One region of the Mixta mediterraneensis genome, then DNA from elsewhere that is predicted to be linked to it. Evidence: riboswitches for the same ligand, from Rfam matches in the RefSeq annotation. Region 1 holds a riboswitch; the other holds the start of a gene.
What was found. A riboswitch is a leader RNA that binds a small molecule or an ion and turns the genes downstream of it on or off. The one in region 1 is predicted to bind thiamine pyrophosphate.
Positions count from the first base shown of each region.

Region 1 (3,928 bases):
GCTAACGTGAATGACAACGGCGGCCCAATCACCCACGCCAGCGACAGCTGCGCACGCATCACTGAACTGAACATCACTGCTTCGCGTGCTGACTGATCGGCATATTCACGTGCCAGCGCAAAAATTTGCGGTATTGACACGCTGGCCAGTGCTGACAGCAGCACGCCAAGCGTGATCAATGTCAGATAATGACGTGTAAAGGCAAACAAAATGGCATTACACAGCGCCATCAGACAGCAGAACAAAATAATATGACGGCGATCGCCCACACTGTCCGAACGTTTCGCCACCATCATGCTGACCACAATCCCTGCAATCGCGTTGAGGGTAAAAAATAGCCCAACCCAGAAAGGACGCGCCTGCACTTCACGGGTCAAAAACAGACTGAGCGTCGGCGCCTGTAATGCACCCGCCACGCCAATCATGAACGACGTCACCATAAACGCGAGATAAACTGGATTGACGCGCGATTTCATACCGCAATCCCTTTAAAATGAGGAAAAAAGAAGGGTAGACAATAGCGTGCATCCTAAAAAAAGCCAGCGGTGAAAAACCTGCTGGCGGTGTAATTACACCCTACTCAGAATACGATCCCGCATGGCTGCGCGATCATGGCAGAGCGCTATTTATTGCTAAATGCCCCCCGCTCTTCCAATGAGATCAAGTTTGTTTCTAATATGAGGCAGGAAAAACAGAGCGCTTTTTACCGGGAGTTCCTCTTTTATGCCCTCATCGCGCCTTAAGCAGCAATTTATTCGCCTGTGGCAAAGCTGCCAGGGCCAGACGCAAATCACCACGCTGAATGAGCTGGCGGAATTGCTGCACTGTTCACGTCGCCATATGCGTAACTTGCTCAACGCTATGCAAGTCGCCGGTTGGCTGATTTGGCAAGCGGAAGCCGGGCGTGGCAAACGTTCACAGCTAGCGTTTTGCTATACCTGTCTGGCGTTGCAGCAACAGCGGGCCGAAGATTTGCTGGAACAGGATCGCATCGATCAACTTGTTCAGCTGGTTGGCGATAAAGACCAGGTGCGCCAGATGATTAGCGCCTGTCTGGGCCGCAGCTTTCGCCAGGGCAGGCGTATTTTACTATCGCCCGCGGCTCAATTTGCTGCCCGGATCGCCACTGCGTCGCTCCGAAACGCATATAGCACGACAAATTTTCAGTGGATTAACGCGTATAAATGAGGAAAAAGGGGAAGCTGAAGCCAATATTGTGCATCACTGGCAGCGAATCTCATCACTGCACTGGCGTTTTTTCTTACGTCCCGCAATCCGCTTTCATCACGGGCGAGAATTAGAAATGGCCGATGTGATAAGCAGCCTGGAACGGCTGCGTTATCAGCCCCTGTTTTCGCATCTGCAACACATCACTTCTCCCGCCCCCTGGACGCTGGACATTACCTTAAGTCAGCCCGACGACTGGCTGCCGTGGTTACCTGGCAGCGTGAGCGCGATAATCCTGCCGCGTGAATGGCCGGAGCGGCGCGATTTTGCCCGTCACCCCCTTGGCAGCAGGCCTTACAGCGTAGTGCGCAACCAGCAAAGCCAGCTAAAAATCACCGCCTTTGATGATTATTTCGGTTTTCGCGCCTTAATTAATGACGTTTCAATTTGGGTGCTGCCGGATATTAGCGATGAGCTGGTTTACGCCGCCGACGCTGTGATCCTTTCACCCTGGCCGCGAAATGACTAGAATAACGCGTTCTCAACGGGGTGCCGCTTGCGATTGCCGTAAGATGCTGAGATATACCCGTCGAACCTGATTCGGTTAGTACCGACGTAGGGATTTGAGAGGCCAGCCAGCTCAGATCCTTTGCGACTCAACGACCATTCTCCTGAAGGAGCGCAAAGTGTTAAACAAAGTCCTGTCCCTGTTGCTGCTGTTGTCGGCCTCTGCTTTTGCCGCTAAACCGACTTTAACCGTTTACACCTACGATTCGTTCTCCGCTGACTGGGGACCCGGCCCGGCGGTGAAAAAAGCCTTTGAAGCACAATGTCATTGCGAACTGAAATACGTGGCGCTGGAAGATGGCGTATCGCTGCTTAATCGCCTGCGCATGGAAGGTAAAAACAGCAAAGCCGATGTTGTTCTGGGCCTGGATAATAATCTGCTACAGGCCGCGCAGCAGACCGGCTTATTTGCTGCCAGCGACGTAGACACCAGCAAGCTGCAACTGCCTGGCGGCTGGCAGGATAAAACCTTTATCCCCTTCGATTACGGCTACTTTGCCTTCGTCTATGATAAAAACAAACTGAAGAACCCGCCCAAAAGCCTGAAAGAACTGGTTGATAGTCCAGAAAAATGGCGCGTTATTTATGAAGATCCACGCACCAGTACGCCGGGTTTAGGCCTGCTGCTGTGGATGCAAAAAGTGTATGGCGATCAGGCACCCCAGGCATGGCAGAAGCTGGCGCAGAAAACCGTTACCGTTACCAAAGGCTGGAGTGAGGCCTACGGTTTGTTCCTGAAGGGTGAGGGTGATTTGGTGCTCAGCTACACCACATCTCCCGCTTACCACCTTATTGAAGAGAAAAAAGATACCTATGCGGCCGCGCCGTTTGCTGAAGGGCATTACCTGCAGGTTGAAGTCGCCGCGCAACTGGCCAGCAGCAAACAGCCAAAACTGGCGCAGCAGTTTATGCAGTTCATGTTGTCGCCCGCCTTCCAGCACACGATGCCAACCGGCAACTGGATGTATCCGGTTATAAAAACCGATCTGCCGGCAGGTTTCTCGTCGCTGAGCATACCCAATACTGCGCTGCACTATTCTTCACAACAGGTTGCCGCCCACCGCTCAGAATGGATTAATGCATGGCAACGCGCCGTCAGCCGTTAATGCCGCTCTGGCTGATTCCCGGCCTGCTCGCCACGCTGCTGTTAGGCAGTGTGGCGCTGCTGGCCTTTTCTACGCTATGGATGGCCGCGCCAGACACGCCCTGGCACAGCGTATTGCAGGATGAATATCTGCACCACGTTATCGCCTTTTCTTTCGGCCAGGCGCTGCTATCTGCATTGCTGTCGCTGCTGCCTGCGATTGCGCTGGCGCGTGCGCTTTATCGTCGGCGCTTTCCCGGCCGTCAGCTGCTGTTGCGCCTGTGCGCAATGACGCTGGTGCTGCCCGTGTTGGTGGCCGTATTTGGCCTGCTCACGGTTTATGGTCGCGTCGGCTGGCTGGCGCAGATCTGCCAGTTTTTTGGCATCCGTTATGGCTTTTCGCCGTATGGGCTGCAAGGCATTTTGCTGGCACACGTTTTTTTTAATTTACCGCTGGCGACGCGTTTGATGTTACAGGCGCTGGAAAGTATTCCGGCTGAACAGCGCCAACTGGCCGCGCAACTCAACCTGCGCGGCTGGCACCATTTTCGCCTGCTGGAATGGCCATGGCTACGCCGACAGGTGCTGCCCACCGGCGCGCTGATATTTATGCTGTGCTTTGCCAGTTTCGCCACCGTGTTATCGCTGGGCGGCGGGCCACAGGCAACCACTATCGAACTTGCCATTTTTCAGGCGCTGAGCTACGACTACGATCCCGGCCGGGCGGCGCTGCTGGCGCTCATTCAGCTAATCTGTTGCCTGACGCTGGTGCTGCTTAGCCAGCGTTTCAGTAAGGCGATCCCGGCAGGGAGCAGCCAGTTGCGCGGCTGGCGCGATCCACAGGATTCGTATTTTGCTCGCCTCAGTGATGTGTTGTTGATTGCCCTGGCGTTGCTGCTGCTGCTCCCCCCGCTGCTGGCGGTGATTGTGGATGGCCTGCACGGTGGGTTACGCGGCGCGCTGGTCCAACCCGCGCTGTGGCAAGCCACGTTGACTTCGTTGCGGATTGCATCCGGCGCGGGTCTGCTATGCGTGCTGCTCACCATGATGCTGCTGTGGAGCAGCCGGGAACTGCGTTTGCGCCAGCGCAACGTCGCGGCGCAAATCATG
Region 1 covers NZ_JASUAZ010000015.1:50,331-54,258, reverse strand. The annotation lists gene QRY16_RS11295 (MFS transporter) at 1-476, opposite strand, end outside; partial or broken gene sgrR (HTH-type transcriptional regulator SgrR) at 724-1,645, shown strand; TPP riboswitch at 1,703-1,807, shown strand; gene thiB (thiamine ABC transporter substrate binding subunit) at 1,854-2,840, shown strand; gene thiP (thiamine/thiamine pyrophosphate ABC transporter permease ThiP) at 2,816-3,928, shown strand, end outside.

Region 2 (3,928 bases), on a different contig from region 1:
GGCGCGGCAGATGGCTACGGTGTCTTCTATCAGACGGCGCGCCACAGTGCCAGGCGGCGGTAATACTGGCAGCGCGTCATAGCGGAACCAGGCGGCATCCAGCAGCTCCTTGCCATCATGTTGCAGTTCGCCACTGTCATATTCCGCCATAAAAGCCACCATGAGCGACTGCGGAAAAGGCCAGGGTTGAGAAGTCACATAGCGTACATTTTTTACCCGCACGTTACTCTCTTCCATCACTTCACGCGCGACAGCTTGTTCCAGGGTTTCGCCCACTTCGACGAATCCCGCCAGCACGGTATAAACGTTATTGCGATGCCGCGCGTGATTCGCCAACAAAATTTCCTCACCACGCCGTATGGCAACAATGATACAGGGTGCAATTTGTGGGTAATAACGTTCACGACAATGGCTGCACAAACAGGCGAACTCAAGTTTGCTACGGTGCATTTCGTGGCCGCAATAGCCGCACCATCGATGGGAACGATAAAATTCAGCCAGCTGAACACCCCGTCCGGCAAGTTGAAATAACCCAACCTCTTCATCAATTAATTGCCGTACCGACAGCATACTCTCGGCACGCGATTCGCAGATGAGCCAGACTTTTTCACCTTGCCACTCGCCAATGACCTGACCTTTACTGCCGACTAAGCCAAACTTCTTTGCAGTTCCATGCGGCAAATCGCCCTGCGGTAGCCAAAGTTTTTGCTCATGGCTGACAACCCACCATCCAGCGTCTACGCTTGAGATCTCGCATTGCATTTTTTTCGTCATCCTTAGCGTTAAACAACACGCTGAAGTCCTGATGTTAAGTGTGTAGACAAACAACTATAACTCACATGGAGTTAGATATGCTTAACCAGTTAGACGTACTGACCGAGCGCGTAGGTGGCAGCAGCGAACTCATCGATTCGTGGCTTGAAGCCCGTCGTCAGCTCCTGGTCGCTTATTACCATTTAATAGGAATGAAACCTAACAAAGAGGCGTTAACGACGCTGGATGAACAGGCGCTGGATAATTTTTGTCACGGCTTAGTCGACTACCTTTCTGCCGGGCATTTCAGTATTTACGAGCGCGTGGTGAGCGAAATGAATGGCGACAACCCAATGATTGCTGCAGCACAGTTCTATCCGCCGCTTGAGGCAAATACTGAACGTCTGATGCAGATCTATGATGGTCACTTACAGCAATCGATTGACGATGATAACTGCATGACTTTCCAGCAAGCCCTGTCTGAAGTGGGGGAAGTCCTGGAAGCACGCTTCACGCTGGAAGATAAATTGATTCAACTCACATGGGATCACCAGCTGGCGCGCCCACCGGTAGCTAACGATAATCACCTCACTCGCCCCGCTTAGCGTTAAGCGCATGTAAATATCTTGTGATTATCTATCAGCCCTTCTATGCTGGATGGGTTTTGACGACGAAAGTCTGATAAACCCGTTTTTAATTTCTTGTCGGAGTGCCTTAGGGCTGAGACCGTTCATTCGGGATCCGCGGAACCTGACCAGGTTAGAACCTGCGTAGGGAACAAGAGTAAATTTTATCCGTACGCTGGCAACACGTTGTCCACCGTATCGCTTACTCCTTCCGAACTCCGGACAAGCAACGTTCCCCTTTAACTGGAAAATTGCTATGTCTATGTCGAAAACCAACCGTCGCGAACAACGTGCCCAGGCGCAGAAATTTATAGATTCACTACAGGGCGGCAGCGCATTCCCTAACTCTAAACGCATTTGGATCACTGGCAGCCGTAATGACATTCGCGTGCCAATGCGCGAAATACAGCTCAGCCCAACCCTGGCGGGCGGAAGCAAAGATAATCCTCGTTATGAAGACAACGAAGCGGTGCCCGTGTATGACACTGCGGGTGCCTACGGCGATCCCGAGGCGCAAATTGATGTACACCGCGGCCTTGAAAAGCTGCGTGCGGGCTGGATTACCGAACGCAATGACAGTGAAAACCTCGGGCAAACAAGCTCAACCTACACCCAACAGCGCCTGGCCGATGACGGTCTCGATCATCTGCGTTTCGAGCATTTGCCCAAACCACGTCGTGCCAGAGCGGGCCGCTGTGTGACGCAGCTGCATTATGCACGTCAGGGCATCATCACACCTGAGATGGAATATATTGCGCTGCGCGAAAATATGGGTCGCGAGCGTATTCGTGGCGATGTGTTGCTGCAACAGCACGCAGGACACAGCTTTGATGCGCACCTGCCAGAAAATATTACCCCCGAGTTTGTCCGACAGGAAGTCGCCGACGGTCGCGCCATTATTCCCGCCAATATCAATCATCCTGAATCGGAACCAATGATCATTGGCCGCAACTTCCTGGTGAAGGTGAACGCCAATATTGGTAATTCAGCGGTTACGTCTTCGATCGAAGAAGAAGTGGAAAAGCTGGTCTGGTCGACTCGTTGGGGAGCCGACACGGTAATGGATCTTTCCACCGGGCGTTATATCCATGAAACCCGTGAATGGATCCTGCGTAACAGCCCGGTTCCGATTGGTACCGTGCCCATTTATCAGGCGCTGGAAAAAGTAAATGGCGTGGCAGAGGACCTTAACTGGGAAATTTTCCGCGACACGTTGCTGGAGCAAGCCGAGCAAGGCGTTGACTATTTCACCATCCATGCCGGCGTGTTGTTGCGTTACGTGCCGATGACTGCCAAACGCCTGACCGGTATTGTTTCGCGTGGCGGCTCGATTATGGCTAAATGGTGTTTATCGCATCACAAAGAGAGTTTTCTTTATCAGCATTTCCGTGACATCTGTGAAATCTGTGCCGCCTATGACGTTTCGCTGTCGCTGGGAGATGGCTTGCGGCCCGGCTCGATTCAGGATGCCAACGACGAAGCGCAATTTGCCGAACTGCATACGTTAGGTGAGCTGACGAAGATCGCCTGGGAATATGATGTTCAGGTGATGATTGAAGGTCCGGGGCATGTACCCATGCAGATGATTCGTCGCAACATGACGGAGCAGCTGGCGCACTGCCATGAAGCGCCGTTTTACACCCTCGGTCCACTCACGACTGACATCGCACCGGGATACGATCATTTCACTTCAGGTATTGGTGCAGCAATGATTGGCTGGTTTGGCTGTGCGATGCTGTGTTACGTCACGCCAAAAGAGCACCTTGGTCTGCCAAATAAAGAAGACGTGAAGCAAGGTTTAATCACTTATAAGATTGCCGCCCATGCCGCCGATCTCGCGAAAGGTCATCCCGGCGCGCAGATCCGTGATAACGCCATGTCTAAAGCGCGTTTTGAATTTCGCTGGGAAGATCAGTTTAATCTGGCACTGGACCCCCATACGGCACGGGCTTATCACGATGAAACGCTGCCGCAAGAATCCGGCAAAGTGGCACATTTTTGCTCTATGTGCGGCCCCAAATTCTGTTCGATGAAAATTACACAGGAAGTGCGCGACTACGCCGCACGTCAGGAAGCCGCCGCACAGCCGATTGAAATTGGCATGGCAAAAATGTCCGATACTTTTCGCAGCCGTGGAGGAGAACTTTACCACTCTGCGGACGCTATTCAGGAGGAGAAAATATGAATGCATTTCCCGCAACCGCGCCGCGCTTAGGGCTTTATCCGGTAGTTGATAACGTAGAGTGGATTGAGCGGCTGCTGCAGGCTGGCGTGCGCACCATTCAGCTACGGATTAAAGATCAACCTAACGAGGTGGTGGAACCGGCTATCGCTCAGGCTATTGCGCTGGGTAAACGCTATCGCGCACGCCTTTTCATCAATGATTACTGGCGACTGGCGATCAAACATCACGCCTATGGCGTGCATCTTGGGCAGGAAGATCTGGATGTTGCGAACCTTGAACTGATTAATCAGGCAGGATTACGCTTAGGCATTTCGACGCACGATGATACTGAGCTGGATCGTGCCCTGGCTTTGCGTCCCTCTTA
Region 2 covers NZ_JASUAZ010000044.1:6,954-10,881, forward strand. The annotation lists gene nudC (NAD(+) diphosphatase) at 1-762, opposite strand, end outside; gene rsd (sigma D regulator) at 852-1,358, shown strand; TPP riboswitch at 1,449-1,547, shown strand; gene thiC (phosphomethylpyrimidine synthase ThiC) at 1,636-3,564, shown strand; gene thiE (thiamine phosphate synthase) at 3,561-3,928, shown strand, end outside.
Region 2: it holds a riboswitch for thiamine pyrophosphate, as region 1 does, so the genes downstream of both, thiC (phosphomethylpyrimidine synthase ThiC) here and thiB (thiamine ABC transporter substrate binding subunit) in region 1, are expected to answer to the same signal.